One region of the Massilia sp. BKSP1R2A-1 genome, then DNA from elsewhere that is predicted to be linked to it. Evidence: predicted binding sites of a transcription regulator. Region 1 holds the regulator's gene; each other region holds the start of a gene.
What was found. Region 1 encodes HrcA, which represses chaperone genes, less so after heat shock. Its sites were predicted from a motif close to TTAGCACTCNNNNNNNNNGAGTGCTAA; they were not measured.
Positions count from the first base shown of each region.

Region 2: the regulator HrcA is predicted to act here: its motif matches at 3,701-3,727, upstream of groES (co-chaperone GroES).
Region 3: the regulator HrcA is predicted to act here: its motif matches at 8,351-8,377, upstream of rpoH (RNA polymerase sigma factor RpoH).

Region 1 covers NZ_JBOBRE010000015.1:104,831-115,337, reverse strand. The annotation lists gene holA (DNA polymerase III subunit delta) at 1-395, opposite strand, end outside; gene lptE (LPS assembly lipoprotein LptE) at 408-917, opposite strand; gene leuS (leucine--tRNA ligase) at 921-3,563, opposite strand; gene ACQ7JA_RS20740 (barstar family protein) at 3,675-4,001, opposite strand; gene dapB (4-hydroxy-tetrahydrodipicolinate reductase) at 4,004-4,813, opposite strand; gene ACQ7JA_RS20730 (outer membrane protein assembly factor BamE) at 4,818-5,456, opposite strand; gene fur (ferric iron uptake transcriptional regulator) at 5,549-5,977, shown strand; gene hrcA (heat-inducible transcriptional repressor HrcA) at 6,036-7,052, opposite strand; gene ACQ7JA_RS20715 (HAD family hydrolase) at 7,138-7,851, opposite strand; gene ACQ7JA_RS20710 (hypothetical protein) at 8,076-8,672, shown strand; gene ACQ7JA_RS20705 (hypothetical protein) at 8,688-9,332, shown strand; gene ACQ7JA_RS20700 (hypothetical protein) at 9,513-9,686, opposite strand; gene rsmA (16S rRNA (adenine(1518)-N(6)/adenine(1519)-N(6))-dimethyltransferase RsmA) at 9,881-10,507, opposite strand, start outside.
Region 2 covers NZ_JBOBRE010000021.1:49,909-60,415, forward strand. The annotation lists gene ACQ7JA_RS23860 (molybdopterin cofactor-binding domain-containing protein) at 1-1,275, shown strand, start outside; gene ACQ7JA_RS23865 (sulfite exporter TauE/SafE family protein) at 1,299-2,102, opposite strand; gene ACQ7JA_RS23870 (EVE domain-containing protein) at 2,102-2,572, opposite strand; RNA gene ssrS (6S RNA) at 2,632-2,812, opposite strand; gene ACQ7JA_RS23880 (cell division protein ZapA) at 2,857-3,168, opposite strand; gene ACQ7JA_RS23885 (hypothetical protein) at 3,165-3,437, opposite strand; gene groES (co-chaperone GroES) at 3,815-4,105, shown strand; gene groL (chaperonin GroEL) at 4,169-5,815, shown strand; gene ACQ7JA_RS23900 (hypothetical protein) at 5,873-6,148, opposite strand; gene ACQ7JA_RS23905 (LysR family transcriptional regulator) at 6,221-7,117, shown strand; gene ACQ7JA_RS23910 (YdeI/OmpD-associated family protein) at 7,126-7,686, shown strand; gene ACQ7JA_RS23915 (hypothetical protein) at 7,649-8,128, opposite strand; gene ACQ7JA_RS23920 (GntR family transcriptional regulator) at 8,322-8,732, shown strand; gene ACQ7JA_RS23925 (ABC transporter ATP-binding protein) at 8,751-9,668, shown strand; gene ACQ7JA_RS23930 (hypothetical protein) at 9,680-10,507, shown strand, end outside.
Region 3 covers NZ_JBOBRE010000002.1:274,363-284,869, reverse strand. The annotation lists gene ACQ7JA_RS04540 (hypothetical protein) at 1-273, shown strand, start outside; gene ACQ7JA_RS04535 (VOC family protein) at 270-377, opposite strand; gene ACQ7JA_RS04530 (hypothetical protein) at 472-945, opposite strand; gene ACQ7JA_RS04525 (VOC family protein) at 1,001-1,480, opposite strand; gene ACQ7JA_RS04520 (histidine kinase famiy protein) at 1,639-3,381, shown strand; gene ACQ7JA_RS04515 (response regulator) at 3,384-3,734, shown strand; gene ACQ7JA_RS04510 (alpha/beta fold hydrolase) at 3,728-5,107, opposite strand; gene yghU (glutathione-dependent disulfide-bond oxidoreductase) at 5,233-6,069, opposite strand; gene ACQ7JA_RS04500 (hypothetical protein) at 6,247-6,672, shown strand; gene ACQ7JA_RS04495 (hypothetical protein) at 6,766-6,894, shown strand; gene ACQ7JA_RS04490 (hypothetical protein) at 6,936-7,274, shown strand; gene rpoH (RNA polymerase sigma factor RpoH) at 7,336-8,226, opposite strand; gene ftsX (permease-like cell division protein FtsX) at 8,695-9,618, opposite strand; gene ACQ7JA_RS04475 (cell division ATP-binding protein FtsE) at 9,615-10,277, opposite strand; gene ftsY (signal recognition particle-docking protein FtsY) at 10,289-10,507, opposite strand, start outside.

The DNA of each region.
Region 1 (10,507 bases):
GCCTGCTGCAGCGCCGTCACCCACGAGGCTTTCGCCGTCTGCCAGTCCAGCTTGGGCAGGGTGATGAGCGTCAGGTTGTCCGGACTGAGATCCTTGGCATAGCTCTGCAACGCGGCGCTGCCGTCCTTGCCCGGCTTGCCGCCCGGGATGCGCAGCTCGATCAGCTTCTTGTCGCCGAACAGGGACATGGCCTGGTTCGCGGCCAGCAGCTCGCCCCACTTGAAGGTGCGCTCGACCGTGAGCACGTCGCGCTCGGTATAGCCCTGGGCCCGCGCCGTCTTGCGGATGCGGTCGGCCGCTTCCAGCGCGAGCAGGTGCTCGTCGCTGGTGATCACGTACAAGGGCGCGAGGCCCTTGGCCAGGTGGCCCTCGAGGGCCTCAGGCCGCAGCTGCATCGTTCAGTCTCTTCACGCCGCGGGTTTGATGGCCGCCAGGCGGCGCAGGATCTGCTGCACCAGGTCGGACTGCATGTCGCGGTACAGCAGCGCTTCTTCCGATTCCTTGGCCAGCACCTGCGATTCGTCGAAGGCGATGTTGCGGCGCAGGGTGATCTCGGTCGGCGCCAGCAATTCCTTGTTGTTGGCGTCGCGCACGCGGAAGACCAGCGTGTAGCTGAGCGAGTACTCGCGCACCCGGCCCAGGCTGTTCAGGGACAGGATCGACTTGCCGCGCGTCTCGCCCAGCACGTCGAACAGGGCCTGCGCCTTCGAGGCATCGTTCTCGATGCGCACGGAATCGCCCGCGCGCAGGTTGCGCTTGAGCTCCGTCCCAAGCGGCGAGGTCTCGGGGAAGGCCAGGTAGATGCTCTGGAAGGGCATGTTGTACTGGCCGCTCGAACCGCGCAGCTGGAAGCCGCAAGCCGTCAGGCTCGCAGCCACCAGCAGGCTTGCTACTGCTCGCACCACGGTGGTCTTCATCGCTTACACCACGATGTTGACGAGTTTACCGGGGACGACGATGACCTTCTTCGGCGTGCCCTCGATGAACTTCTGGACCGATTCCTCGGCCAGCGCGGCGGCTTCGATGCTCGCCTTGTCGGCGTCCTTGGCCACCTTGACCGAGCCGCGCAGCTTGCCGTTCACCTGGATCATCATCTCGATCTCGGACTGTTCCAGCGCGCTGGCGTCGACTTCCGGCCACTGCACGTTGAGGATGTCGCCGTAGACGGCGGCGTAACCGAGGTCGGTCCACAGCGCATGGGTGATGTGCGGCGCCACCGGATTCAGGAGGCGCAGGAAGATCGAGAAGCCTTCGGCGATGACGGCATCGCTCGCGACACCTTCGGCCAGCTTCGCGGATTCGAGCGTGTTGAGCATCTTCATGCAGGCCGACACCACGGTGTTGTACTGGATGCGCTTCAGGTCGTAGTCGGCCTGCTGCAGCACCTTGTGCACTTCACGGCGCAGGGTTTTCTGGGCGTCGTCGAGCACACCTTGCTGCTGGCCTTTGAGGGCGTTGGCGATACGCTCGCGCTGCGCATAGCCATAGGCCCAGACTCGGCGCAGGAAGCGGCTCGCGCCTTCGACGCCGCTGTTCGACCATTCCAGGGTCTGTTCCGGCGGCGAGGCGAACATGGTGAACAGGCGTGCGGTATCCGCGCCGTACTGCTCGATCTGGGCTGCCGGGTCGATGCCGTTGTTCTTCGACTTCGACATCTTCTCGGTGCCGCCGATGTTCACGGGTTGGCCGTCCGACTTCAGGACGGCGCTGTGCGGGCGGCCCTTGTCGTCGAAGGTCAGCTCAACGTCGGCCGGGTTGAACCAGGTCTTCTTGCCGGAGGCGTCCTCGCGGTAGTAGGTCTCGTTCAGCACCATGCCCTGGGTCAGCAGGTTGACGAAAGGCTCGTCGAACTTGAGCAGGCCGAAGTCGCGCATCACCTTGGTCCAGAAGCGCGCGTACAGCAGGTGCATGACGGCGTGCTCGATGCCGCCGATGTACTGGTCCATCGGCATCCAGTAGTCATTGCGCTCGTCGACCATCTTGTCGTTCGAGCCCGGCGAGGTATAGCGCATGTAGTACCAGGACGAATCGATGAAGGTGTCCATCGTGTCGGTCTCGCGGCGCGCCGGCTTGCCGCACTTCGGGCAGGTGCAGGCCAGGAAGGCTTCGTCCTTGTTCAGCGGGTTGCCGCTGCCGTCCGGGACCAGGTGCTCGGGCAGCACGACCGGCAGGTCGGCTTCCGGCACCGGCACCGCGCCGCAGTCGCCGCAGTGGATCATCGGGATCGGGGTGCCCCAGTAGCGCTGGCGCGAGATGCCCCAGTCGCGCAGGCGGAAGGTGACTTTCTTGTCGCCCAGGCCCTGGGCGGCCAGGTCGCCCGCCACGGCATTCACCGCAGCGATGTAATCGAGGCCGTCGTACTTGCCGGAGTTGATGGTGGTGCCCTGCTCCTTGTCGCCGTACCACTCCTGCCAGCCTTCCAGCGAGAAGGTCTGGCCTTCGACGGCGACCACCTGTTTGATCGGCAGGCCGTATTTGGTGGCGAAGCCGAAGTCGCGCTCGTCGTGCGCCGGCACGCCCATCACGGCGCCGTCGCCGTAGGTCATGAGGACGTAGTTGCCGACCCAGACCGGGATCTGTTCGCCGGTGACCGGGTGGGTGACGTTCAAGCCCGTGGGCATGCCCTTCTTCTCCATCGTCGCCATGTCGGCTTCGATGACGGAACCCAGCTTGCACTCGGCGATGAAGGACTGCAGTTCCGGGTTGTTCTGCGCCGCGAGCTGGGCCAGCGGGTGCTCGGCCGCCACGGCGCAGAAGGTCACGCCCATGATGGTGTCGGCGCGGGTGGTGAAGACGTAGAGTTTGCCGTCGTTGATGAGTTCACCCGAGGCATCGGCGATCTGGTGCGGGAAGGCGAAGCGCACGCCGGTCGACTTGCCGATCCAGTTGGCCTGCATGATGCGCACGCGCTCCGGCCAGCCCGGCAGCTTGTTGTCCACGTAGTCCAGCAGCTCGTCCGCGTACTCGGTGATGCGCACGTAGTACATCGGGATTTCGCGCTTCTCGATCGGCGCGCCCGAACGCCAGCCGCGGCCATCCACCACCTGTTCGTTCGCCAGCACGGTCTGGTCCACCGGGTCCCAGTTCACGGTGCCGGTCTTCTGGTAGATGATGCCTTTTTCCAGCATCTTGAGGAACATCCACTGGTTCCACTTGTAGTATTCCGGCTTGCAGGCGGTCATCTCGCGCGACCAGTCGATGGCCAGGCCCATCGATTCCATCTGCCCGCGCATGTGCGCGATGTTCGAGTAGGTCCACTCGGCCGGCGGCACGTTGTTCGCCATCGCCGCGTTCTCGGCCGGCATGCCGAAGGCGTCCCAGCCCATCGGCATCAGCACGTTGTAGCCGTTCATCCGCAGGTAGCGGTACATCACGTCATTGATCGTATAGTTGCGCACGTGACCCATGTGCAGCTTGCCCGACGGGTAAGGCAGCATCGAGCAGGCGTAATACTTGCCTTTCGGGAAACGCGGGTCGTGTTCGACGGCCTTGTAGGCGTCGATCGACTTCCAGTAGGCCTGGGCGGCCTGTTCGACTTCGGCTGGACTATATTTTTCTTGCATGATTTCTGCAGACGTAATGAGGGTGGAACCGGACATTATACTGCAATGCAAAAATGAAAAACCGCCATGCCTGCCGTGCAGGATGGCGGTCGAAAACAGCGCCGCACCACGCTAGCGCAGCGTCAGCTTCAGGGCCGGCTGTTCGCCGTAATCCTCGTAGCGCTCGTTGATGCCGCCCACGCAGAAGCTGATCTCTTCCAGCAGATCGGGCACGGCGGCCTTCACCTTCTCGGCCTCCAGCACGACGATCTCCAGCACCTCGTTCGGCTTGAGCTGGAATTTCGTCATGTTCTCCTCGTCGCGCAGGTAGCTCATGCAGTCCACCCAGGCGTCGATCGAATCGGCATAGCTCTCCGGGAAACCGAAGGCGCGCCGCGATTCGGCGTGGAAGCTGGCTTCGTCGACGATCGCGGCGCCGTTCAGTTGCACGGACGCCATCATCAAGCCTTCAGGCCCAGCACGTCGTCCATGCCGAACAGGCCGTTCGGTTTGCCGGCCAGGAAGCGCGCGGCGCGCAGGGCGCCGTGGGCGTAGGTGACGCGGCTGCTGGACTTGTGGCTGATCTCGATGCGCTCGCCCGTGCCGAGGAACATGACGGTGTGGTCGCCCACCACGTCGCCGCCGCGCACGGTGGCGAAGCCGATGGTCGAGGGGTCGCGCTCGCCGGTCACGCCTTCGCGGCCATAGACGGCGCATTCCTTCAGGTCGCGGCCGATTGCGTCGGCGATGACTTCGCCCATCTTGAGCGCGGTGCCGGACGGTGCGTCGACCTTGTGGCGGTGGTGCGCCTCGACGATCTCGATGTCGTAGCCTTCGCTGAAGCTCTTCGCCGCCATTTCGAGCAGCTTGAGGGTGACGTTCACGCCCACGCTCATGTTCGGGGCGAACACGATGCCAACCTTCTCGCCGGCCGCGCGGATGGCGGCCTTGCCGGCCTCATCGAAACCGGTGGTGCCGATCACCAGCTGCACATTGTTGGCCGCGCAGTATGCCAGGTGCTCGAGCGTGCCTTCCGGACGGGTGAAGTCGATCAGGACGTCGGCATCCTTCAGGGCGGCCGCGAAGTCGGACTGGATGATGACGCCGGTCGGCTGGCCGGCGAAGGCGCCGGCATCCTGGCCGATGGAGGGCGAGCCGGCGCGGTCGAGGGCGCCGGCCAGGATGGCGTCGGGCGCGTTCGTGATGGCTTCGACCAGCATGCGGCCCATGCGGCCGCTGGCGCCGGCGACGGCGATACGCAAAGTACTCATGCCCTCAGTTCCTGTTCCCGTTCGGGGCCGGGTTGTTGCTGCTGGCATCGATCGTCACCGGGCCGCGCTCGGGCGCCTTCGGCGGCAGGGTCGACTGCTTGCTGCCGCGGATCGGACCGGCGATGCGTTCGATGTAGTCGCGCTCGCTCGGCAGGTTACCGCCTTCGAAGCGCTCGACCTTGTCGTCCTTGAAGTAGATGGTGACGCGGCTGGTGGTCAGCTCGCCGTCGCCGCGTGCGAGGTAGAAGGGGAAGTCCCAGCGGTCGGCGTGGAAGACATCGGTCAGCAGCGGCGAACCGAGCAGGAAGCGCACCTGCTCGCGGGTCTGGCCGACCTTCAGCTGTTCCAGCATTTCCTGGGATACGAAGTTACCCTGCTGGATGTCGGGGCGGTAGGGCGAGAAGATCCAGAAGAACTTCTGCAGCTTGGTCGCCTTGACGGTCTGGGCGCCCGCATTCGCGGCGGCGGCCGCTTTCTCGGCGGCGGCGGCCTGGACGGCCGGGTCGGTGCTCGCCGGCGGCGCGGGACGGGTCTGGTTGCGCCAGGCGGCGCAGCCGGACAGGGTCAGGACGCACGCGAGACCAGCGGCGATGGCTGCCCGTTTCTGGAAACCGCGACGGAGGACGGCTTGTTTGACATGCATAGGTAACCTCAAAACGTTTGAGCGGGAGCTCCAAAACGCTATATCATAAAGCACTATGCCAAACTACGAGCAACAAAACGTGAGCGACCGCCATGAGTAACAACCCGACCGACCTGAAGGCCAGCGGCCTGAAGGCTACCCTGCCGCGCCTGAAAATCCTGGAAATCTTCCAGAACAGCGCCGTACGGCACCTGACGGCGGAAGACGTCTACAAGATTCTGCTGGCCGACAATATGGACGTGGGCCTGGCCACCGTCTACCGTGTGCTGACCCAGTTCGAGCAGGCAGGCCTGCTGAACCGCAACCACTTCGAGACCGGCAAGGCCATCTATGAGCTCAACGCCGGCTCGCACCACGACCACCTGGTCTGCCTTGACTGCGGCCACGTGGAAGAGTTCTACGACGAAGAGATCGAGTCGCGCCAGCACAAGATCGCCGTGGAGCGCGGCTACAAGATTGCCGAGCACTCGCTGGCGATCTACGGCAATTGCGTGAAGGTGGGCTGCCCGCGCAAGCAGTAAGATTTACGCGCTTTTACAATGATTGGGGGAACAATGCCTGTGGCATTGCTCCCCCAATTCAATTCTGGCTCAGGGCATTCGACAGGAGCTTGGCCGTGATGTCCACGATCGGGATCACCCGCTCATAGGCCATGCGCGTCGGCCCGATCACTCCCAGCGTGCCCACGATGCGTCCGTTCACCTCGTAGGGCGCCGTCACCACGCTCATCTCGTCCATCGGCACCAGCTTCGATTCGCCGCCGATGAAGATCTGCACCCCGCCCGCCTTGCTCGACACGTCGAGCAGCTGCATCAGGCCGGTCTTCTGCTCGAACATCTCGAACATCTGGCGCAGCGAACTCATGTTGGAAGACAGGTCGGACACCGACAGCAGGTTGCGCTCGCCGGAGATGATCATGTCGTCGCCCTCGGACATCGCCTCGCTCCCCGCCTCCACCGCCACCTGCATCAGGCGGCCCATGTCGTCGCGCAGCTGGGCCAGCTCGCCGGACAGGCGCGCGCGCACTTCGTCGAAGGTCAGGCCGGCGTAGTTCTGGTTCAGGTAGTTGGCCGACTGGATCAGCTGGGCCGGGGTGTAGTCGACTTCGGTGAGCAGCAGGCGGTTCTGCACGTCGCCGCGCGGGTCGACGATCACGAGCAGGATGCGCTTCTCGGACAGGCGCAGGAATTCGATCTGCTGGAACACCGATTCGCGGCGCGGGCTCTGCACCACGCCGGCGAACTGCGACAGCGAGGACAGCATCTGGGCCGCGTTGGCGATGAGCTTCTGCGGCTGCTGGCTGGGCAGGCGCATGTTGTGGGCGGCGGCCGCGTGCTCGTCGAGGTGCTGCACGGTGAGCAGGGTGTCGACGAACAGGCGGTAGCCGCGCGGGGTGGGGATGCGGCCGGCCGAGGTGTGCGGACTGGCGACATAGCCCATTTCCTCGAGGTCCGCCATGATGTTGCGGATCGTGGCCGGCGACAGGTCGAGGCCGGAAATCTTCGAGAGCGCGCGCGAGCCGACCGGCTGGCCGTCGGCGATGTAGCGCTCGACGAGGGCTTTGAGCAGGGTCTGGGCGCGGGGTTCGAGTTGCATTCAGGCTAACAAAGTGACGGTGCGCGACGGGATACGCGGAAGGTGTGTCTATATATTATGCACGTTCAGCCGCCGGGGGCGCCAGTCATCCGTGCTCGCGCTTGAGCCAATCGAGCAGGCCGTCCAGGTCGTGCACCTCGGCATCGGGCTTGACCTCGTCCGGCATGTAGTTCACCTGGCCGGTGCGGTTCATCCACACGGCGCGCAGGCCGGCGCGCTGGGCTCCGTGGACGTCCAGGCGCAGGTCGTCGCCGACGTAGACCGCCTCCCCCGGCGCCACGCCCAGCTGGCGGCAGCATTCCAGGAAGATGGCGGCATTCGGCTTGGCCACGCCGAAGGCGGGCGCCGACACCGAGGCATCGAAGTGGCGCGCGAGACCGATGGTCTGCAGGTCGGCATTGCCGTTGGTGACGGAGCCGATCGACACGCGGCCTTTCAGGCGCAGCAGGCCCGGGAGCACGTCGTCATAGGGAATCACGGCATTGCGGGCGGCGAAGAACTCGATCATTGCCAGTTCCACCTTGGCCGAATCCTCGCCGGCCTGCTCGAAGGCGGCGATCAGGCCGGCGCGGCGCAGGGCGCCGAGGTCGAGCTGGAATTCGGGCTGGCGCGCCAGCAGTTCGAGCCGGGCCTGGCGCAGGGTCTCGATGGTGTACTGCTGCGCCACCCGGGGCGCGTTCTCGCGCAGCCAGGCGAACAGGATCTGTTCGGCCTCCAGGATGACGGGGGCGATCGGCCACAGGGTGTCGTCGAGGTCGAACAGGACGGCCTTGGGCCAGGGACGGCGCGGGGAGCTCATGGTCTTATCGGTGGAAGTGGTCAGGCCAAGCATAGCGAGCACTGGCATGGAAAGCAATCGGCGCCCCCTCGCATCTGTCGTTGGTTACACCGTGATACAAAGGGAAACCGTCCAGCTGCTTGCCAAATGGACTAAAATGTTGGGCGATTATCAGTCAAGGCGCGCGTTCCAATCACTTTCCCGCGGCATCTTGCGCGCCCTACCCGTCAGATTTTGGAGAAATTATGAAGAGTTCTTACCTGCGTGCCGGTGCTGCACTGGCATGCGCGCTGACGCTGTCCGCCTGCGGCGGTAGTGACGGCAATATGGTGATCAGCGGTGAATTTTCCGGCGTCACCAAACCGGGCCTGATCCTGACCAACAACGGTGGTTCTGATCTGGTAGTTCCTCCGACCAACACCGGCACCGGTCAGTTCTACTTCCCCGACCTGGCGGACACCGACGACAAATACGACGTCAAGGTCAAGGGCAACAACATCCCGAGCAATGCAGCGAAATGCGAGGTGTTCAATGGCTCCGGCAGGGTCGTCTACGACGTCACCGGTATCGTCGTCATCTGCACGCTCAATCAGCACGAACTCAAGGGCACCGTCACCGGTCTCACCGGCGCGAACCTGGTCCTGGTCAACGGCTCGGACCGCGTCGCCGTCCCTGCCGGGGCGACCAGCTTCTCCATGGCCAAGATCAACGAGGACGCGCCCTACGGCATCGCCGTCCTGACCCAGCCCGACAACCAGACCTGCACCGTTGCCAACGGCACCGGCACGATGGGCGCGAACGACGTCACCAATGTGGCGGTCACCTGCGGTCCCCGCACTTAATTACTGGAGCACTGCATGAAGTCTTACCTGATTCGTCCGGCCGGCGCGCTGGTCCTGGCACTGGCCCTGGCATCCTGCGGCGGGGGCGACGACGACAAGTTCACGGTGGCGGGTTCCGTCAGGGGTCTGCAATACCCAGGTCTCGTACTACAGAACAATGGCGGACAAGACCTGACCCTAGCTCCGCCGGCCAATGCCACCGCCAGCGTGAGCTTTGCCTTCCCGAACAGGATCGAGTATGGCGACGTCTACAGTGTCTCCATCAAGACCAACCCCGCCCACCAGACCTGTGGAGCGGACCCCGAAGTGGCGGATCGCCGGAGCGACACTGCCGGTCGCCTGGCCACCATTGACGTGCGTCTGGCGTGCACCGTTAACGTTCAACCAATCGGCGGCACGATCACTGGGCTGACCAAGGACACGACCGGCCTGGTGCTGGCCAACGGCAGCAATACCGGTACCTACACCCCGACCACCGAGGCGATCACGGCCGACAAGCCGTTCGAATATTCGCTGCCGGTCCAGGTGGCCTACGGCTCGACCTATAGCGTGACGGTGATTACCCAGCCTGTCGGCCGCTTCTGCACCGTGGCCAATGCGGCCGGTGTCATGGGCGACGAGCAGATCAAGAACATCAACGTTACCTGCGTTCCGCGCTGATATATCAAAAACGTATGATAAATATGCGAAAAGAGAATTGGACTTATATGCTGTAACGCAGCATACTTACTCCTGTCTCCTCCAACTCTCCTCAGAAAAGAATTGGATTTCAAGCCCGCCTTCAACAGCGGGCTTTTTTTTCGCCCGTCCGCCGGGCACGCCCCGACCGGGGCGATCACATCAGTTGACGCGCTTGGCGCTGACCTTCACCACGGCGACCTGCGAGTCGCCGACCGAGACCTGGGCATTATAGGCATCGGCCGCGCGGGTGCTGGCGGCATTGGCGAAGCTGCTGGCGCCGGCGAGGACCAGGGCGGCGAGGAAGATGGCTTCCATGTGCTTGAGGACGTTCATGTTGTGCTCCTTCGGTGAATTTGCCGGCCAAAACGGCCTGTCGATGGAAGCACTGTAGCCAATGGGTCCTTATCGCGAAAGCAAGGTGCGACGGACTGCAGGAATGGGAGCGTGAAGGGCGAAAATCGGGGATATGCGGCGATTGTGCGCCGCAAAAACGCAGGGCGATCGGCAAGGCCGGACGCCCCGTGGAATCAGAGCAGATTGGCGAGCGCGACGTACTGCTCGAGGCCCACCGCTTCCGGACGGGCGCCCGGATCGATGCCGGCTTCCACCAGCTGCGCCTCGGTGAACATGCCCGCCACGCAGTTGCGGATCACCTTGCGCCGCTGCGAGAAGGCCTTGGCGACGACCTTTTCCAGGGTCTCGCCGTCGACTTCCAGCATCTGGCGTTTGGGGATCATGCGCACGATGGCCGAATCGACCTGGGGCGGCGGGTCGAAGGCGGTCGGCGGGACGATGAAGAGCAGGTCCATGTCGTAGCGCCACTGGAGCATCACCGACAGGCGGCTGTAGGCCTTGGTGCCCGGCTCGGCCACCATGCGCTCCACCACCTCCTTCTGCAGCATGAAGTGCTGGTCCTCGACCAGGGACGAGAAGCTCGCCAGGTGGAACAGCAGCGGGCTGGAGATGTTGTAGGGCAGGTTGCCGACGATGCGCAGCTTCCGCCCTTCCGGCACCGGGATCGATCCGAAATCGAACTTCAGGGCGTCGCCCGAGTGCACGGTGAGCTTCTCGCGCGGATAGGCCTTTTCCAGGCGCGCCACCAGGTCGCGGTCGAGTTCGACCACGTGCATGTGGTCCAGTTGCTTGAGCAGCAG
Region 2 (10,507 bases), on a different contig from region 1:
GGCGCACCTGGTGCGGCCGGCAAGACCCTGCGCGCCACCTACACCCGCCCCTTCCAGCTGCACGCCTCGCTCGGTCCCTCCTGCGCCGTGGCCTCGCTGGAACAAGGCCGCTATACGGTCTGGACCCATTCGCAGGGCGTGTTCCCGCTGCGCCGCGCCCTGGCCGAGCTGCTCGGCGCGCCCGAACAGGCGGTGCACTGCATCCACATGGAGGGTTCCGGCTGCTACGGCCACAACGGCGCCGACGACGTCGCGGCCGACGCCGTGCTGCTGGCGCGCGCCTTCCCCGGCCTGCCGGTGCGGGTGCAGTGGATGCGCGAGGAAGAACACGGCTGGGAGCCCTATGGCCCGGCGATGGTGGCGGACGTGCAGGCGACGCTGGGCCCGAACGGCATGATCGCCGACTGGCAGTACGAGGTCTGGAGCCAGTCGCACAACACCCGCCCCGGCAAGGCCGGCAACCTGCTCGCCGCCACCCACCTGGCACGTCCCTTCTCGCCGCCGGCGCCGAATCCCATTCCGCAACCGGAAGGCAGCGGCGACCGCAATGCCGTGCCCTATTACGTGCTGCCGAATGCGCGCGTGGTCCACCGCTTCCAGCCGCAAGGCGTGCTGCGCACCTCGGCGCTGCGCTCGCTGGGCGCCTACTGCAATGTGTTCGCGATCGAGAGCTTCATGGACGAACTGGCGCGGGCGGCCAGGCAGGACCCGGTGGCCTTCCGCCTGCGCCACCTGAATGACCCACGGGCCATCGAGACCGTCCGGACGGCGGCCGCGAAGTTCGGCTGGGACGCATATGAACGCAAGCAGGGGCGGGGCCGCGGCTTCGCCTTTGCCCGCTACAAGAACCTGGCCGCCTACTGCGCGGTGGCGCTGGAAGTCGAGGTGGCGCTGGACACCGGCTTCGTGCGCATCGTGCGCGCCGATGCGGCGGTGGATTGCGGCGAGGTCGTGAGCCCGGACGGGGTGCGCAACCAGATCGAGGGCGGCATCATCCAGTCGTCCAGCTGGACCCTGCTGGAGCAGGTGCGCTTCGATGCCAACGAAGTGCTGAGCCGCGACTGGGCCGGCTACCCGATCCTGCGCTTCAACCAGGCGCCCGACAAGGTGGCGGTGCACCTGCTGGACCGGCCGGGCCAGCCTTTCCTGGGCACCGGCGAAGCGGCGCAAGGCCCGGCCGCGGCGGCGATCGCCAATGCGGTGGCGGATGCCTGCGGCGCCCGGGTGCGCGACCTGCCGCTCGACCGCGCCCGCATGCGCGGCTTCAACAAGTAGGATGGTCGGCGAAGCCGACCATCCTACTGGAAGGCCTTCCAGAACATATATGCCGCCAGCGCATACAGGATCACCGCGAACACCTCCTGCAGCTGGCGCACCGGCATGCGGTGGGCGGTGCGCGCGCCCAGCGGCGCCATGGTCACGCTGGCCAGCACGATGATGGCCAGCGCCGGCAGGTAGATGAAGCCGAGCGCATACGCCGGCCGCCCCGGCTCGCCCCACCCGAAATACATGTTGGAGATCGTGCCCGAGAGCGCGATCGGAAAGCCCAGCGCCGCGCTGGTGGCGACCGCGTTGTGGATGCGCACCCCGCACCAGGTCATGAAAGGCACCGAGATGAACCCGCCGCCGGCGCCGACGATGCCCGACAGGGTGCCGATGAAGCCCCCTGCCGCGAACATGCCCGGCTTGCCCGGCAGCGCGCGCGCCGCGGCCGGCTTCTTCCCGACCAGCATCTGGGTGGCCGAGAAGGCGACGAAGACGCCGAAGAAGGCGGCGAGGAAGGAGGAGTCCATCTGCTTGCCGATCCAGGGCCCGATCCAGGACCCGATCAGGATGCCCGGCGCCAGCAGCTTCACCACGGGCCACAGGACGGCGCCGTGCTTGTGGTGGGCACGCACCGAAGAGAGCGACGTGAACAGGATGGTGGCGAGCGAGGTGGCGATCGCCATGTGGATGGTGAGTTCCGGCGCAATGCCGCGCGCCGTGAAGATCATCGTGATGAAGGGCACCAGCACCATGCCGCCGCCGATGCCCAGCAGGCCCGCCGCGAAGCCGCCGAAGGCGCCCATCAGCAGCAGGGCGACGATCAGGCCGAGGTCCATCAGCGCTTCCCTTCGCGCAGCAGTGTGACGATGGCGTTCCACTGCCCGTTTGTCACCGGCGAAATCGACAGGCGGCTGCCCTTCTGCAGCAGCACCATGTCTTCCAGCGCCGCGATGGTGCGCATCTCCGTCAGCGGCAGGTAGCGCCCCTGTTCGACGGCGCGCACGTCGACCGAGATCCAGCGCGGGTTTTCCTCGGTGGCCTTGGGATCGAAGTAGTGGCTGGACGGGTCGAACTGGCTCGCGTCCGGATAGGGCGTGCTGGCCACTTCCGCGATGCCGGCCACGCCGGGCACCGCGCAGCTGGAGTGGTAGAACAGGACGCCGTCGCCGACCGACATGGCGTCGCGCATGAAGTTGCGCGCCTGGTAGTTACGGACGCCGAACCAGGCCACCGTCTGCTTCGGCGCAGCCAGGACGTCGTCGAAACTGACTTCGTCCGGTTCGGATTTCATCAACCAGTAGCGCATCGGATCTCCTGCAAACAAAAAAAAGCGGTTGCGTACCAAGGTGCGCAACCGCTCGTGTATGTAGCCCCGCCTGTGTCGTTATTGCCGGCATCCCGAACCAAAAGGCTCAAGGTGGTCGCAGTCAGCTCAATTTCGGGTTCGTCAGACTAGTGACGCTCGCGCCCACCAAGCATGTCCCACAACCTATGCGAAAGAATGGTTCAAGGAATATATGACAAATCTCGAACACCGCAGGGTAGTGCGCAGTTTACTCTGTTGGCCGAGCATGTCAACCGAATCCGGACTCAGGCCGGATTTTCCCGCGGCGCCAGCGCCGCGTCGAGCACGGTGTGCATGGCTTCGAGCTTCTGCTTGACTTCCAGCACCGACATGCCGGCCAGCGGCCCTTCCGGCGATTTGACCGACAGGAATTCCGCAGCCACGCTCAGCGCCGCCATCACGGCGATGCGGTCGGTGCCGCGCACCTTGCCCGAGTCGCGCAGCGCGCACATCTTGCCATCGAGGTAATGGACCGCTTCGCGCAGCGTGCGCTCTTCGCCTTCGCGGCAGGCCAGGCGGTAGGACTGGCCCATGATGGTGCAATCGAGATGGATCATCGCGGAACCTCGCTCGACTCGGCAGCGTCGGAAGCTGCCGCGCCTTCGCCATCGGCGTCGGCATCCGCCTGCTCGGCGGGCGGGGGCAGCATGGCAAGCAGCGCCTCGACACGCTGCTGGGCTTGCGCAAGCTGGTTCTTGAACGCCGCATTCTCGGCGTTCAGCAGCTTATTGGCCTGTTGCCACAACTTGTTCTCGGCGCGCAGCGACTGGGTCAGCTGGGCGAGCCGGTCGATTTTGTCGGAGAGGTCTTGGAATTCGGAAATCATTCGACACTATAGGACTGAGATGGTTTTTCCGTCAACCGAATCGCAGGCACGGCATGCCCCCCTCGCGAGGGGAAACATGGGGGCGGATCGGACGTGGCGCAGGCGTGCGGCGCAGGCGCATCGTCTTAGTGTACCCTGCCCGGCTGTTGTCTGCGTCACCATGCTTTCGACGCGCACAGCCCCCTATTACATTGCGGGCCGTCAAAAAAGTCGGTTCGATCTCGCACACTGGCGCTTGAAATGGGGTGTTATGATCCCTATAATTAGCACTCGTTGGCAGAGAGTGCTAACAACCGCAGCATCCAGATTCAAGGCCGGCGCCGCTGTGCGGCGGCCCTCGATAGCTAGTCAAACCACTGAAAAATAAGGAGTTTTGCATGAACCTTCGTCCTCTCCACGATCGCGTTATCGTGAAGCGTCTCGACCAGGAGACCAAGACTGCATCCGGCCTGATCATCCCCGACGCGGCCGCCGAGAAGCCGGACCAGGGCGAGATCCTCGCCGTCGGCAACGGCAAGGTGCAGGAAAACGGCCAGGTTCGTCCGCTGGAAGTGAAGGTCGGTGACCGCGTCCTGTTCGGCAAGTACTCGGGCCAGGCCGTCAAGGTCGATGGCCAGGAACTGCTGGTCATGCGCGAAGAAGACATCATGGCTGTCGTCAGCCAGTGATCCGTCGATAAGCACGCATCCCTCCTGTAATACACATTCACGAATTCATTCGGAGAACAAGAAATGGCAGCTAAAGAAGTAGTGTTCGGCGACGCAGCGCGCGCCAAGATGGTCGAAGGCGTCAACATCCTCGCCAACGCAGTCAAAGTCACCCTGGGCCCGAAAGGCCGCAACGTGGTGCTGGAGCGCTCGTTCGGCGCCCCGACCGTCACCAAGGACGGCGTCTCGGTCGCGAAAGAGATCGAACTGAAGGACAAGCTCATGAACATGGGCGCGCAGATGGTGAAGGAAGTCGCCTCTAAAACCAGCGACAACGCCGGTGACGGCACCACCACCGCGACCGTGCTGGCGCAAGCCATCGTTCGCGAAGGCATGAAGTTCGTCGCCGCCGGCATGAACCCGATGGACCTGAAGCGCGGCATCGACAAGGCCGTCGCCGCCACCGTCGAAGAACTGAAGAAGATCGCCAAGCCGACCACCACCTCGAAAGAGATCGCCCAAGTCGGCGCCATCTCGGCCAACTCGGAAACCTCGATCGGCGAGCGCATCGCTGAAGCGATGGAAAAAGTCGGCAAGGAAGGCGTCATCACCGTCGAAGACGGCAAGTCGCTGAACGACGAGCTGGACATCGTGGAAGGCATGCAGTTCGACCGCGGCTACCTGTCGCCGTACTTCATCAACAACCCGGACAAGCAGGTCGCCGTTCACGAGAACCCGTTCATCCTGCTGTGCGACAAGAAGATCTCGAACATCCGTGACCTGCTGCCGGTGCTGGAGCAAGTCGCCAAGGCCGGCCGTCCGCTGGTGATCGTCGCCGAAGACATCGAAGGCGAAGCGCTGGCGACCCTGGTGGTCAACAACATCCGCGGCATCCTGAAGACCGTCGCCGTCAAGGCGCCGGGCTTCGGCGACCGCCGCAAGGCCATGCTGGAAGACATCGCCATCCTGACCGGCGGCCAGGTCATCGCCGAAGAAGTCGGCCTGACCCTGGAAAAGGTCACGCTGCAGGAGCTGGGCCAGGCCAAGCGCGTCGAAGTGGGCAAGGAAAACACCATCATCATCGACGGCGCCGGCGCCGCTGAAGCGATCGAAGCACGCGTCAAGATGGTCCGCGTCCAGATCGAAGAAGCGACCTCGGACTACGACCGCGAAAAACTGCAAGAGCGCGTGGCCAAGCTGGCCGGCGGCGTTGCCGTGATCCGCGTCGGTGCAGCCACCGAAGTCGAGATGAAAGAGAAGAAGGCCCGCGTGGAAGACGCGCTGCACGCAACCCGCGCTGCCGTCGAAGAAGGCATCGTCCCGGGCGGCGGCGTGGCCCTGCTGCGCGCACGTTCGAACATCGACATCAAGGGCGACAACCCTGACCAGGACGCAGGCATCAAGATCGTCCTGCGCGCCATGGAAGAGCCGCTGCGCATGATCGTCCAGAACGCCGGCGACGAACCGTCGGTCGTGGTCGCAGCCGTCATCGCCGGCTCCGGCAACTACGGCTACAACGCCGCCAACGGCACCTACGGCGACATGGTCGAAATGGGCGTGCTGGATCCGGCCAAGGTCACCCGCTCGGCACTGCAGAACGCAGCGTCGATCGCCGGCCTGATGCTGACCACCGACTGCATGGTCTCGGAAGTCGTCGAAGACAAGCCGGCCGGCGGCATGGGCGGCATGGGTGGCATGGGCGGCATGGGCGGCATGGACGGCATGATGTAATAGCCGGTCCGGCCAAGGGCGCCCCGGGCGCCCTGCCAGCCACGAAGCCTGCAAGGTTCACGCCCTGCAGGCTTTTTTCATGCCTGCGGCGTTCCCGCGGTGGCCGGCGGCCAGGCGGGGCCGGGGCGCACGCAGGCCGAGGAAGACCAGCGCGCTGCCGAACTCCGCCAGCGCGGCCGGCCAGTTCAGGGGCAGCGGCATGCCTTGCGCCGCGAGCGCTTGCGCGAAGGGAGGGCTGGCGAGCGCCGCCAGGGTCAGGAAGCCCAGTGCGAGCGAGAAGGCGCCGAACACGAGGCGCAGCAGCAAGGCGGTAAGGTGGACGGGGCGGTTCATGGCGGCTCCTTTGCAGTGGATGGGTGGAGCCCCCACTCTATCGATGCGCGAACGCATATAAAATAGGCGTCCATGAAACCATCGTATGCAAAGCTGCAATCAAAGCTGGGGCCGCAGGAGCTCGAGATCGTCCTCGCCTTGCTGCGCGGCCGCACCCTGGCCGGCGCCGCCGAGCGCCTGAAGGTGGACACGTCCACGGTCTTCCGCGCCATCAAGCGCGTCGAGCAGGACGTCGGCGAACTGCTGTTCGACCGCGGCCGGCAAGGCTATACGGCGACGGAGCTGGGCCGCGTGCTGGCCAGCCACGCCGAGCGCATCGAGACCCAGCTGGAAGAAGCGCGCGAAGCCGCCTTCAACCAGGCCACCGAACCCTCGGGCCTGCTGCGCATCACCCTTACCGACACGCTGCTGCACACGGTGCTGCTGCCGGTGCTCGCGCCCTTCACTGCCCTCCACCCGCGCATCGAACTCGAACTGGCCACCACCAACGTGCTGGTCAACCTGAGCCAGCGCGAAGCCGACATCGCCATTCGCGTGACCAACGATCCGCCAGAACACCTGGTCGGCAGCCGTCTCGGCACCGTGCGTTCGGCGGTCTATGCAGGAAAGGATTACCTCGCGCGCCAGCCGGCGGACACACCGCTGGGCGCGATGGACTGGATCGCCCTCGACGACAGCCTGCCCGACCATCCGTCGCAGGGCTGGCGCCGCGCACGCTTTCCGCAGGTGGCGCCGCGCCACAAGGTGAGCAACCTGCTGGCCGTGGCCGGCGCCGTCGTGGGCGGCCTGGGTGTCGGCGTCGTGCCGCTGGCGGTGATACGCGAGCATCCGCACGCCCTCATGCTGGAGGGGCCGCTGCCGGAACTCGACATCGGCCTGTGGGTGCTGGCCCACCCCGACACGCGCTACCTGGGACGGATGAAGGCCATGTTCGATTTCCTGCGCGGCGCCGTCGTGCTGCCCTCATAATGTCCGCCATGACGCCCACTTTTTTCGCCGACGCCAGGCAATTCCGCACCTGGCTGGAAACCCACGCCGCCGGCAGCACCGAGCTGCTGGTGGGCTTCCACAAGGTCGGCCCCAGGCAGCCCTGCATGAGCTGGTCCGAATCGGTGGACGAAGCCCTGTGCTTCGGCTGGATCGACGGCGTGCGCCGGCGCATCGACGACGCGACCTACTCGATCCGCTTCACGCCGCGCAAGCCCTCTTCGATCTGGAGCGTGGTAAACATCGCCAAGATGGACAAGCTGCGCGCGCAAGGGAAGATGACGGCCGCGGGCGAAGCGGCCTTCGCGCTGCGATCGGAGGCGAAATCCGGCATCTACGCGCACGAGCGCCTCGATGCGCCCGAGCTCTCGCCGGCGGAACTGGCGCGCTTCCAGTCTGACGCCGCCGCGTGGGCCTACTTCGACACCTGCCCTCCCGGCTATCGCAAGACGGTCCTGCACTGGATCACGAACGCGAAGAAGGAAGCGACACGCAGCGGGCGGCTCGACAAACTCATGCAGGCCTGCGCGGCAGGCGAACGGCTGGCCTAGCCAGGCGCTCCGCCAGCATCGCGGTCGCCACCGCCTGCAATACGTGGATCCCCCAACGTTCGCCGGCCTTGCGCGGACCAGCCTTCACCTCGCCTTCGGTAATGCCGAGCAGCGGCGCAATGACGCCGATGTTCACCGCGTAGAGCGCCGTGCCATACAGCGCACCGATGGCAGCCGGCGATAGCGACGGCGCGGCTTCCCGCAGCTTGGGAACGGCCAGTGCGAACGCCGCCGATGCCCCGAGGTGATTGGTGAACTCGACGATGCTTGTGCCGGTGTCGCCGATGACCTTGCGCGAACCGGTGAGGTCGTCGATCCAGTCGACCGCATCCCGGTCGAGCGTCTTGGTCAGGGCGCCGCTCTTGCGCCCGGCGTACATCACGGCGGTGGTCAGCACGCCGGCGATCAGGCCGCCCGTCATCGCTGCTGTGTATCGTTGCATGGTTGCTCCTCGAGGTCGTGGTCGAGCCACGATACGTTCCCTCTCGCTTCCCTTCGGTACGGTACAGCACGGAGCTGCGCCGGACACCGCGTCAACCGCGATGCATGAATGGCGTCGTCTGCACATGCATATATTGACGGCAACATAAGCCCCTGCTACTGTACTGCGTGTAATAGTACAGTTAGGAGCCACCATGAGCCGCCGTATCCCCTTGATGCTGAACATCGCCACCGGCGACACCCGGCCGATCAATCGCCAGATCGTCGACGGCGTGCGCCGCCTGATCGCCAGCGGCGAGCTGCCGGTCGGCGCTGCGCTACCCAGCGTGCGCGGCCTGGCCCAGCAGCTGTCGATCAATCCGAACACCGTCGCCAAGGCCTACGGCGAACTGGCCACCGAGGGCTGGGTGGAATCGCGCGCGGGCCTGGGCCTGTTCGTGCTGCCGCCGCGCCAGCTGCTGTCCGACGCCGAGCGCGAACGCCGCCTCGATGAAGCGGTCGACCGCTTCACCGGTGACGTCATCGGCCTGGGCTATTCGAGCGCCGAAGTGCTGGAGCGCGTCGAATCCGAACTGGCGGCCTGCCTGCCGCGCAAGGTCGCATAAGCCGAATAGGGAGCCATCGTGAACGACTACGTCATCCATACCGAGAACCTGAACCTGTCCTACCGCGGCAAGCAGGCGCTCGACAAGCTGTCGCTGCGCCTGGCGCGCGGCGGCGTGCACGCCATCGTCGGCGCCAACGGGGCCGGCAAATCGACCCTGTTCCGCGTGCTGCTGGGATTCGCGTCCGCCGACAGCGGCAGCGCCGCGGTGCTCGGCTGCGACAGCCGCGCCCTGAGCCCGGCGCTGCGCGCCCGCATCGGCTTCGTCAACGAAGAACACACCCTGCCCACCTGGATGCGCGTGGAGGAACTCGCCGCCATGCAGCGCCGCCTCTACCCCGGCTGGAACCAGGAGCGCTACCGCCAGGTGCTGTCCAACTTCAACGTGGCCGACCGCCAGAAGATCGCCGAGCTCTCGCGCGGCGAACGCGCCGGCGTCAGCCTGGCGCTGGCCCTGGCCCAGGGCCCGGAACTCCTGATCCTCGACGAGCCCACGCTCGGCCTGGACGTCGTCGCCAAGCGCGCCTTCCTGGACGCCCTGCTGCAAACGAGCCTGGACGATGGCGCAACGGTCGTCTACTGCTCGCACCAGATGGAAGAGATCGAGCGCGTCGCCGACAATCTGGTGATCATGGAGCGCGGCGTGCTGCGCCACATGTCGCCGCCCGGCGACTTCTGCGAGCGCGTGGCCCTGTGGATCGCCGACTTCCCCTTCCGCCAGCCGGATGCGGTCCACCTTCCGGGCGTGCTCGAAATGCGCGTCATCGACGGCCTCGCCCACCTGGTCGTGTTCGACGGCGGCGAAGACTTCGGCGCCCGCCTGCGCCTGATGGGCGCGCGCAGCGCCCAGTGCATGCCCGTCAGCCTCGACCGCGCCGTCAACGGCTTCCTCGCGCGCGGCCATGCCGGCGCTTCCCCCCTGTCCGCCGCCGCCTGAAAGAACGCGCCATGAAAGACCTCTTCTTCGCCGAGTGCCGGCGCTTCCGCAACCTGGCCATCGTCGGCGCCATCGTGCACCTGATGCTGCTCGTGCTGGCGTCCCGCATCACCGAGCCGCTGATGCAGCGCTGGCAGCCGCAGTCGCTGTTCCTCCTGCTGCATGCCCTGGCGGCCCTGGCCCTGGCGGTCTACCAGTTCGGCAGCCATCGCCAGAGCAGCCGCTGGGTGTGGCTGATGCACAGGCCGCTGCCACGCGGCCGCATTTTTGCCGCACTGGCGCTGGCGGCGCTGGCGCTGATCGTGGTGGTGATCGGCCTGCCGATCCTGCTCGCAGTAGCCGGCACCGACCGGCTGTCGGGCAACACGGTCGACCTGCGACACTACCTGGCCGTGCCTTACTGCGTGCTGGTGGCCGCCAACGGCTGGCTGGCCGGCACCTACCTGATGCTGTGCGGCCGCCGCGCCGCCTGCGTGGTGCTGGCCGTGCCCTTCCTGTTCATGGCCCATATGGCCACCGGCGCAGCGATGCTGTTGCCCGGCCTGTTGAGCGTGGCCCTGATGACGGCGCTCGCCTACAGCACCTTTGCGCCCGACCGTACCGCGCCGCCGCGCGGCGCCAGCATGCTCGCGGCAGCCGTCCCGCTGGTGCTCGGCTGCTATTTCGTGATGCTGTGGGGCGGCTCGCTCGGCTTCCAGTATGGCCAGATGCTGGTCGGCGTCCACCCGCTCAACCGCGCGGTGCCCCCGAGCGGCGGCTTCACCGAACTGGCCCGCAACGACAGCGCCGCGAACCTGGAGCGCATGCTGGCGGCGTCGAACGATCCGCGCGCGGCGCAC
Region 3 (10,507 bases), on a different contig from region 1:
GCGGCGATCCGCCGCTACGACGGCAAGGGCATCAGCACCGCGCACACGCGCGCCTGCCGCGCCAAGGTGCTGTCGAAAAAAGGCAAGGTGTATACAGTGCGCCAGAGCTGTATCGATGCGGGTTCGGGGCCTGGACCACGCTTCGACCAGACCCAGAAGATCAGGGTGGCGGATGCGCTGACGTTCAGCCAGACGATCCGTGGCCATTCCACTACCTACCGATATTGCCCGGTCTACCAGCTGCCCAAAGATCTACGGGCCTACGCGCGTTAGAGACCGTCGTCGAGAAGCTCGAAGCCGAGCTTCCCGACATAGAAATCGATGGCCTCGTCGTAGTCGCGTACGACCAGTGCGATGTGCACGATGGATTGCTGCATGCCTTCTCCCTTGTCGCTTCATGTGCCCGGGCGGCGCACAAACGTCCACTGTACCTGATTCCACAGCATTGCGTCCTGGCGGCCGGCACGGCGTTCACGGAGACTTGCGCGCCTGGCCTCGCCCGGCGTGTGCCGACGGCGAGTACGGCCTGGCCGCGAAGAATCCCGCCACGAAACCAAGGCCGGCCGTGGCCCAGACCAGCGCTGCAATGACCTCGAAGGGCGTGCGCAGCGCGGGATGTGTGAACGCCAGGGGAAGCACCACGAGTCCGCGCAGGAGGCAGATCGCCGCGATGCCCGCTAGCGTCAGCCGCAGCATGGGCAGGCGGCGCACCAAGCCGAGCGCCGAGCAGGCGTAGAGGGCGCAGATGCCCATCAGGAACGCGATCGCGGCAGCGGAAACTGGCGCCAGCCAGGTCCCTGCATGTGCGGAGTCGACGATCCTGGGCGGCGCACCGAAAAACTGATACCAGGACGGGCCGCCGACGATGGCGGCCACGTGGATCGCCGCGCCGGCCAGCGAGATCGCCGCGGCGGCGTAGACCATGCGGGTAGGGAGGCTGTTCATCGCTGCAGGCTAACAGAACGGCACACCTGGAAATGCTCGGATTGTCACGTCCCGCCTATCCCCGCCGCGCCGCCTCGATCGCCGCGATGTCGATCTTCGTCATCGTCATCATCGCCTCGAACACGCGCTTGGCCACGGCCTGGTCCGGATCGGCCATCCCGTCGGTCAGCGCGCGCGGCGTGATCTGCCAGGACAGCCCCCACTTGTCCTTGCACCAGCCGCAGGCGCTCGCCTGGCCGCCGTTGCCGATGATGGCGTTCCACAGGCGGTCGGTTTCTGCCTGGTCGTCGGTCGCGATCTGGAAGGAGAAGGCTTCGCTGTGCGGGAAAATCGGCCCGCCGTTCAGGCCGATGCAGGGGATGCCGGCCACCGTGAATTCCACCGTCAGGACGTCGCCTTCCTTGCCGGCCGGGTAGTCGCCGGGTGCGCGCCGGATGGCGCCGACCCGGCTGTCGGGAATGGTGGCGGCGTAGAACTCGGCCGCTTCCTGGGCGGCGCCATTGAACCAGAGGCAAATCGTGTTTTTGCTGACCATGTCAATCTCCATTTGGTAAGGGGATATCGGGATGCGAGCCGACCTACGCACGCCAGCATAGCGCATCCGGATTGCAAGATTTGAATTGTTATAATCAACAATCCAATTCCGATTTCCCGGCGCGCCCGGTTCGCTTTCGCTCAACAGGAGGAGACCAGATGACGACAGGCAGTACCCCTGAAGAGCGGGACGAGCTTCCGCAGGACGAGGCTGGCCACGGCCAGAGTGCCGGCACGCCGGCGGCCGGCACCCTGGAAGGCGGCGCCTACAGTCCGCTCGGCGACCCGGGCATTCGTCACTGGCAGGCATCGCACATCTCCAGGCCCGGCTTCGAGGAGCGCGGCAACATCTTCTTCGCCGCCATCGAGATGACCCGCATGCCGATGGTGGTCACCGATCCGAACCAGCCGGACAACCCGATCGCTTTCGTGAACCGCGCCTTCCTCGACCTCACCCTGTACAAGGAAGAGGAAGTCCTGGGCCGCAACTGCCGTTTCCTGCAGGGCGAACAGACCGACCCGCACACGGTCGACGAGATCCGCCGCGCCCTGAGCGAAGAGCGGGCGGTGGCGGTCGACATCCTGAACTACAAGGCCGACGGCAGCGCGTTCTGGAATGGCCTGTTCGTCGGCCCCGTGTTCGACAATGAGGGCAAACTGCTCTACTGGTTCGCCTCGCAGATGGACATCACGCGGCGGCGCGTCTCGGAGCAATCCTACCTGCAGGCCCAGAAGATGGAAGCGATCGGCCAGCTCACGGCCGGCCTGGCGCACGACTTCAACAACCTGCTGCAGGTGGTGGCGGGCAACCTGGAAATCGCCGGCTCGCACATGGACGACCGGCTGCTGCTCGAGCAGGCCATCGAGCGCGCCCGCCTCGCCAGCGAAAAGGCCGGCAAGCTCACCCAGCAGCTCCTGACCTTCGCGCGCAAGCAGCGCCTGGAACCGAAACGCATCAACCTGAATTCCCTGGTGGTCGAGTTCAGCGAGATGCTGGTGCGGACCCTGGGCGACAAGGTCGACCTGCACCTTGACCTGAAACCGGGCCTGCCGTCCTGCACACTCGATCCGACCCATATGGAGATGGCGCTGCTGAACGTCCTGATCAACGCACGCGACGCCATGCCGGACGGCGGCAAGGTCACGGTCGCGACCTCGATCATGGACGACATCGAGAAGCTCGAACAGCATCGCCTCGCGCCGGGACGCCATGTGGTGATCTGCGTGATCGACGAGGGCGAGGGCATGTCGCCTGAAGTGGTGGCGCGCGCCACCGAACCCTTTTTCACGACCAAGGGTCCCGGCACGGGCCTGGGCCTGGCGATGGTGCACGGCTTCGTGCAGCAGTCGCATGGCCGGCTGGAGATCGAAAGCAGCCTGCAGCAGGGCACGATCATCCGCATGATCTTCCCGCAGGCCGCGAAGACGGGCATGGAAATGATGGCGGAGCGTGGCAACAAGGAAAGCCCGAAGTGGACACCCGAGGCGATCCTCGGCCGGCGCACCATCCTGGTGGTGGACGACAGCGAGGAAGTGCGGGAGCTGGCGGAGCAGTCGCTGCGCGGCATGGGCTACCGGGTGCTGGGCGCGGCCAGCGGCGAAGCCGCGCTCGAACTCATGGACCGCTACGGCAGCGTCGACCTGCTGTTCACCGACATCATCATGCCGGGCGGGATGAACGGGCTGCGCCTGGCCGAACTGGTGCGCGAGCGCCAGCCAGAGGTGCCGGTGCTGCTGGCGACGGGCTACATCGACGATTTGCCGTCTCCGATCGGCTCGGCGACCACGCTTCCGCTGCTGGTCAAGCCCTACCGCCTGAACGAACTGGCCGAGCGGGTGCGCCAGGCGCTCAAGGTCGACCGCCGCCAGCACCCGGCGGCCGGCTTCCAGCACGAAGGATGAGCATGCAGCATATTCTCCTGGTGGACGACGAAGAAGCGATCCTCTACGTCTTCCAGAAATACCTCGAACGCGCGGGCTTTGCCGTGTCGACGGCGGCCAACGCGGATGGCGCGGTCGCCGTCTTCGAATCCCGCCACGTCGATGCGCTCGTCACCGACCAGCGCATGCCGGGCATGACGGGCGACCTGCTGGTCCAGCGCCTGCGCAGCGTCCGCCCCGGCCTGCCCGCCATCATCGTGACCGCCTACGCCGCGGAGTGCAGCCCGGACCTGCAGAACGTGCCGGTGCTGAACAAGCCGGTGCCCCCTGCCGATCTGGTGTCGGCGGTCGAGCGGGCCCTGGCCAGTCAATAAGCCGCGCAGGCTGTATCCGTCCGCGGCAGCGCGCGGCCGGCAACGAAGGCGCCAACCTGGCGCTCGAAGCAGTCGGGCGCTGTCCACAGAATGAAGTGCGGCGCGCCTTTCACCTCGACCAGCGTGATCCTGCCCGCGCCGCGCAGGGCGGCGACGTGCTCGACGGCGCCCTCGTAGTGCGTCTTCGGGTCCAGCGTTCCGTTTAATACCAGCGTGGGCGGCAGCCGGGAAGGATGGCCGCCGAAGTAGCCGTCGCGTGGGTACAGAGGCAGGCCGGGCTGCAGCAGCAGGCCGGGCAGGGGACTGCTGAACAGGAGCGGGTCCTCTTCTGCTTTCAATGCGGCGGCGCTGAGGTGCGGGCGCAGATTGTTCTCGGAGCCGCTGATGATGCCCACCAGCGGAATCGAAGGCGACGACTGAACGTAGTCGCCCAGCGCGGCGCCCGCATCGAGCAGGCCCGCCTTCACCTGCGCCATTTCGCTGCCGCCTCCCTGGCCCAGGTCGCGCAGCAGCCAGGGTATGCGTGCGCGCAGCGCCGGCACGTCGAGCAGGCGTCCCATCAGGCGCGGCAAGCCATGCGCCTGCGGCGTGTCCGAGGCCAGCACGCGCCGGTACAGGTTTGCCGCCGGCTCGCCCAGCATGGCGGCGCAGCGCGGGTCGGCGTCGCAGCGCGCCAGCACCTGGCGGCCGACGTCGTCCACCACCAGGGAGCGCCGGCTCAGGTCCCATTTCCCGGCGGTTTCCAGAGGCACGAGCGAATCGAGCACCAGGCCGGTGACCGGCAGCGCGCCGATCTGAAAGGCCCTCAGCGCCAGTTGCGTGCCGTAGGAGACGGCGTAGACATAGACCGGCTTGCCGTCGTGATGACGCAGGATCAGCTGCCGCAGGTCGTGCGCCGCATTCGTGATCGTGAACTGGCGGGCGCGCCCGGGCTGGCCGTTCAAGCCATCGAAGCAGCTGGCCCATTCGGCGCCGGCGAGCGCCATGCCGCCCGGGCTGCCGGCGGCTTCCTCCGCGGGGCAGAGGCGGCTGGAAAATCCGGTGCCGCGGTGGTCCGGCACCAGCAGGTCGAAGCCGGGAAAGCTGCGGCGCAGGCGCTCGATGAAGGGGTAGAGGGAGGCGCCGGATTCTCCCGGGCCCCCGGCCACCAGCCACACCGTGCCCTTGCCTGGACCGGCGGCCGGAAACTTGCGCACGAATAGCGAAAGCTGCTCTCCCGTGACACCCGGCGCATGCGACAGGGGCGCCGTCTGGCGGGCACAGACGCTGTCGCCGAGGGCATCTTCACAGGGCTGGAAGCGCGCGCCCTGGGCGGGACCGCCATACAGGAGGGCCAGCAGCAGCGCCGCGAAGGGCGGGAATCCTTTTGTCATCGACGTTCCTTCGATCGGGGAGAAGGACGCCAGTGTGCGGTTCCCGCCTGCAAAGCGCCATCGCCCGGCGACAGGCCTACGCTACAAGGGAACGAGTTGAGGATTCGCTGCCGCCAGCCGATGCCTCAATCGAGGTCGGATGCGTCGTGGCGCTCGGCTACCTGCTCGTCCGGATTGCCGCGCACGCGGTTGACCTTGCGGCCGCGTACCACCGCGGGACGCGCCGCGATCTCGTCGGCCCAGCGGCGTACGTTCTTGTACTCGTGGACCGACAGGAATTCGCCGGCCTCGTACAGTTCGCCGCGCACCATGCCGCCATACCAGGGCCAGATCGCCATGTCGGCGATCGTGTATTCGTCGCCTGCCACGTAGCGGTGGCCGGCCAGCTGGCGCTCCAGCACGTCGAGCTGGCGCTTGGTTTCCATCGCATAGCGGTCGATCGGGTATTGCAGCTTCTCGGGCGCGTAGGCGTAGAAGTGGCCGAAGCCGCCGCCCACGAAAGGCGCGGAGCCCATCTGCCAGAACAGCCAGTTCATGGTCTCCACGCGCGCCGGACCGTTTGAGGGCAGGAAGGCGCCGAACTTCTCGGCCAGGTAGACCAGGATCGAGCCGGATTCGAACACGCGCACCGGCTCGGGGCCGCTGCGGTCGACCATGGCCGGGATCTTCGAGTTCGGGTTGGCGGCAACGAAGCCGCTCGAGAACTGCGCGCCTTCATTGATCTTGATGAGCCAGGCGTCGTACTCGGCGCCCGTGTGGCCGAGGGCCAGCAGCTCTTCCAGCATGATCGTCACCTTGACGCCGTTCGGCGTCCCCAGCGAATACAGCTGCAGCGGATGCCTGCCGACCGGAAGCTCGGCGTCGTGCGTCGGGCCGGCGACGGGACGGTTGATGTTGGCGAAGGTGCCGCCGTTCGAGGCGGGCGGAGTCCAGACTTTGGGTGGGACGTAGGGCTCGGTCATCGGGATTTCCTTGTCGTTGCCGGATGAAAGCAACCATTCTAGCCAAGGCAGCCGAAACACGTTTCCGGCTGCGGAAAATCGCCAACGGCCGAGTGATTGTCCTCGCTAAAGCAGGAGCGCTTCCTATACTCGAATGACTCGCCCACTGGCGGGGACGCTGTCGGAAAGGAGACCACCATGAGAAAGCTTGGAATCGTCGCGTTGGCCCTGGCCGCGTGGCCTGCGCTTGCATCGGCGCAGACGGAGGAAGTCCGGGTCATCGCGCCGCAGGACAGGATCGTGCTTCCGTCAAACATGCACAATGTCTGGTATGACGAGTTCGACGAGATCGCGGGCGAGTATGCGCTGTCGAACGGCCGGACCATGCGTTTGAGCATGTGCGGCAATCGCATGTACGCGACACTGAGCGGGGTAGGGAGGATGCCGCTCGTGGCGGTGTCGCCCTATGTGTTCGTGACCCGCGATGCGGCAATGCGCATCGCGGTCGAGGATCCGGCACGCTCGCCGCCGAATCGGCTCAACGCCCGCCTGACGGTCCCGGCGACGATGTTTTCCAGCATGGCGCCGGCCGGCGAACAACGCATCCTGATGGCCTGGCGCTAGCTTCATGCATCCCGCATCAAAGCGGCCGGGGATGGATACGGCGGTGTAAAGGCGTGCCATGTTTGGCGGTTCTGCCAACCCACCGGAACCGCCATGCACGTCGAAGTACCCGAATCCCACTCGTTCGAGGAATTCGCCGGCGAATACATCACGATCGTCGTGAATATCATCACGGCTCCGGCGCTGGAATCAAGGCAGGTGTCGCCGACAAAGAGGCTGTGAAGCATGCAGTCACTGGCGCAGGAGGAGACGTTGGCATCAGTATGGTGACGCCATCGCTGCAGCACGAAGCCTGGGACGTTACCGTGGCCAACCAGTCGCTTACCTGCGTGCCGACGGAACGGCTGAAGCACTACGCGACGCAGTATGCGACCATGCGCGATGCACAGGTGGTGCTGTCGAACCGCGGAACCAGCTTCCTGGATTACACGCGGATCGCCGATACGTTTAGCAGCTTCGAACTGGGCGAGCTCAATTCACGCGACTTCCATCGCGTCCTGACGCAGATGAACTCGACCTACGACGCGACCAACAGCCTGTTGAAAGGGCTGGAGAAGCTGATGGTCGAGGAGCAGCAGAAAACGTCGAAGCTACCCCACTGAGGCGGCCACGCCGAAAAAAAAGAACCCCGCCGCAGCGGGGTTTTTTGTTGGCTGAGCCTGCTTACACGTAAGCGGCCAGCGCACCCTTCATCTTCTTCAGTGCCGCCGATTCGATCTGGCGGATGCGCTCGGCCGACACGCCGAACTCTTCGGCCAGCGTGTGCAGGGTGGCGCCCGAACCGTCGTCGTTGGCCAGCCAGCGCGCCTCGACGATGCGGCGCGAACGCGGATCGAGCTTGCCCAGCGCGGTTTCCAGGCCCTCCGACTGCAGGCGGGTGACCTGTTCGGCTTCCAGCACCTTGGTCGGCTCCTGCTGGTCCGAGGACAGGTAGGCGATCGGCGCGAACTTGTCGTCTTCGTCGTCGGTCGGCGATTCGAGGGCGATGTCGCGGCCCGACAGGCGGGTTTCCATCTCGATCACTTCCTCGCGCTTGACGTCGAGCATCTTCGCCAGCTCATCCACCTGGGTCGGCGTCATCGCGTCCAGGCCCACCTTGTTGCTGCGCAGGTTGAAGAAGAGCTTGCGCTGGGCCTTGGTCGTCGCGACCTTCACCAGACGCCAGTTCTTCAGGATGTATTCGTGCATCTCGGCCTTGATCCAGTGCATCGCGTACGAAACGAGACGCACGCCCTGGTTCGGGTCGAAGCGCTTGACCGCTTTCATCAGGCCGATATTGCCTTCCTGGATCAGGTCGGCGTGGGGCAGGCCGTAGCCGAGGTAGCCACGCGCGATCGACACCACCAGGCGCAGGTGCGAGAGCACCAGCTTCTGTGCTGCTTCCAAATCATTCTTTTCCCGCAGCGACTTAGCCAGCGACACTTCTTCTTCGTGGCTCAGCATCGGCAGACGGTTGACGGCCGAGATGTAGGCGTCGATATTGCCGAGATTGCCGGTGAAACCCAGGTTGAGGGCACGACTGCCGGCAGGAACCAATGCGGATTGTGCGGACATATTCATTTCCCTTGTAGTAATCTTGCTGCACCCTTAATGTGCCACGAACCCCTGTCGCGCGACACCAGCGTTACTGCTTGTTACCGGGTGCTCATCTTGATTTTCGCTGTGTTCGGAACATATATTAGCACTCTCCCGGGGTGAGTGCTAGGCAAGCCATCGCTTTGCCGGAATCGATTAAGTTTGGCTAAAGTATTGCCTATAGGAATCAAAAACGCGCCGTTTCCACTGTAGAGTAGACGGCGCGAACTTAGTTGATTCAACTCAAACGTACGCCTAAAAGCACTGGAAATCGCCGTAAGGACAGGTTACGGAGGCTTGAAGACGGCTTCTGTTGGATGGCGCACGTTCGCACAGCGAGCCCTGTAGGACGAGGGCCCGTCTGCACGTAGGGAGGGACGGATAGGCCGTATCGGGCAGGTGGGGACCATGGGCAGGATTGCAAGTCCTGCCCATGTGAAATCTGCCTTACCGGACCCGCGCGAGGTGACGCTGCACAGAGAGCATGGCGCCGATCAGGCCGAGCCCGGCGCTGACCGCCAGCAAGCCGGCGATTTCCAGTCCGCCGAGCGGCGCCAGCTGGAATTCCGAGGCGTACAGGCGCGCGAACCCGGCGATCGCCCGGTTCAGGGGCGACAGCGCCAGCGTTACCGCGCCGAGGGCCACGGCGCCGGCGCACAGGCCGAGCAGGGCGCCGGTGTAGTAGAAGGGGCGGTGGATGAAATTGTCGGTCGCGCCCAGCAGCTTGGAGACGGCGATTTCTTCCTTCTGCGTCAGCACCTGCAGGCGGATGGTGTTGAACACCACTGCGATCACCACGATGCCGAGGGTGACGGCCAGCAGCAGCAGGGCCAGGCGCAGGATGTTCAGCAGGGCGGCCAGGCGCTTGACCCAGGCCGAGTCCACCTGCACGGTGTCCACGCCGGGCAGGGCGCGCAGCTGCCCGACGATCAGGTCGACCCCTTCCGCCGCGCCGCCGCGTGCGAAGCCTTCCAGCTTCAACACATAGCTGTCGGGCAGCGGGTTGTCGCCGAGGGTGTCGAGCACGTCGCTCAGGCCGCTCTTTTCCTTCAGCGAAGCCAGCGCCTGCTCGCGCGGCACGAAGCCGACGTTCGCGCGGCCGCCGCTTGCGACGATCCGGCGGATCTGCGGGGCCAGCGCATTGGCTTCCTCGCGCGTGGCATCCTGCTTCATGAACAGGCTGATTTCCGGATCGACCGAGAGCTGTTCGGACAGGGGACGGACGTTGTCGAGCAGGGTGATGCCGGCGAAGGGCAGCATCAGCGCGAAGGCGACCACCAGCACGTTGAACAGGAAGCTGCCCGGCGCCTTGCGCACGGTGGACAGGGCCGCGCCTAAGGCGAAGCGGTGCTGGCGGAACCACGGGCTCATACGCCACCTCCCACAATCTGGCCTTGTTCGAGGCGGATCACGCGTGCGGTCGCGCTGCCGAGCACCTGGTCGTCGTGGGTCGAGATCACGCAGGTCACACCCGCGGCGTGGAAGGCGCGCAGCGCGTCCAGCACGCGGTCGGCCGCGGCGCGGTCGAGGTTCGCCGTGGGCTCGTCGGCCAGGATGATCTGCGGCCGGTTGACGATGGCGCGCGCCACCGCCACGCGCTGCTGCTCGCCGCCGGAGAGCTCCAGCGGCATCGCTTTCGCGCGGTCCAGCAGGCCGACCTTGTCGAGCGCCGCGCGGGCGCGCCCCTCGGCCTGCGCCTTCGGAGCGCCGGTGACGAGCAGGGGCAGCATCACGTTGCCGAGGATGTTGCGGTCGTTGAGCAGGCGCTGGTGCTGGAAGATCAGGCCCAGGTTACGGCGCAGGAAGGGGATGCCGGCCTTCTTGATGCGGCCGATGTCCTGGCCGTTGACGGTGACCACGCCGCCGGTCGGACGTTCGACCGCGGCCACCATCTTCATCAGGGTCGACTTGCCGGCGCCGGAAGGGCCGGCCAGGTAGACCAGCTCGCCCTTGGCGATGTTCAGCGAGACATCGCGCAGGGCGTAGGCATCATGGGAATATTGCTTGGAGACGGACTGGAATTCGATCATGTGGTGTCTGGTTAACCGAGCAGCGCTTCGACGAATTCTTCGGCATTGAAAGGCTGCAGGTCGTCCAGCTTCTCGCCCACGCCGATGAAGTAGACCGGCACCGGGCGGGTGCGCGCGATCGCGGCCAGCACGCCGCCCTTGGCGGTGCCATCCAGCTTGGTGATCACCAGGCCGGTCAGCTGCAGGGCGTCGTCGAAGGCCTTCACCTGGGCCAGCGCATTCTGGCCGGT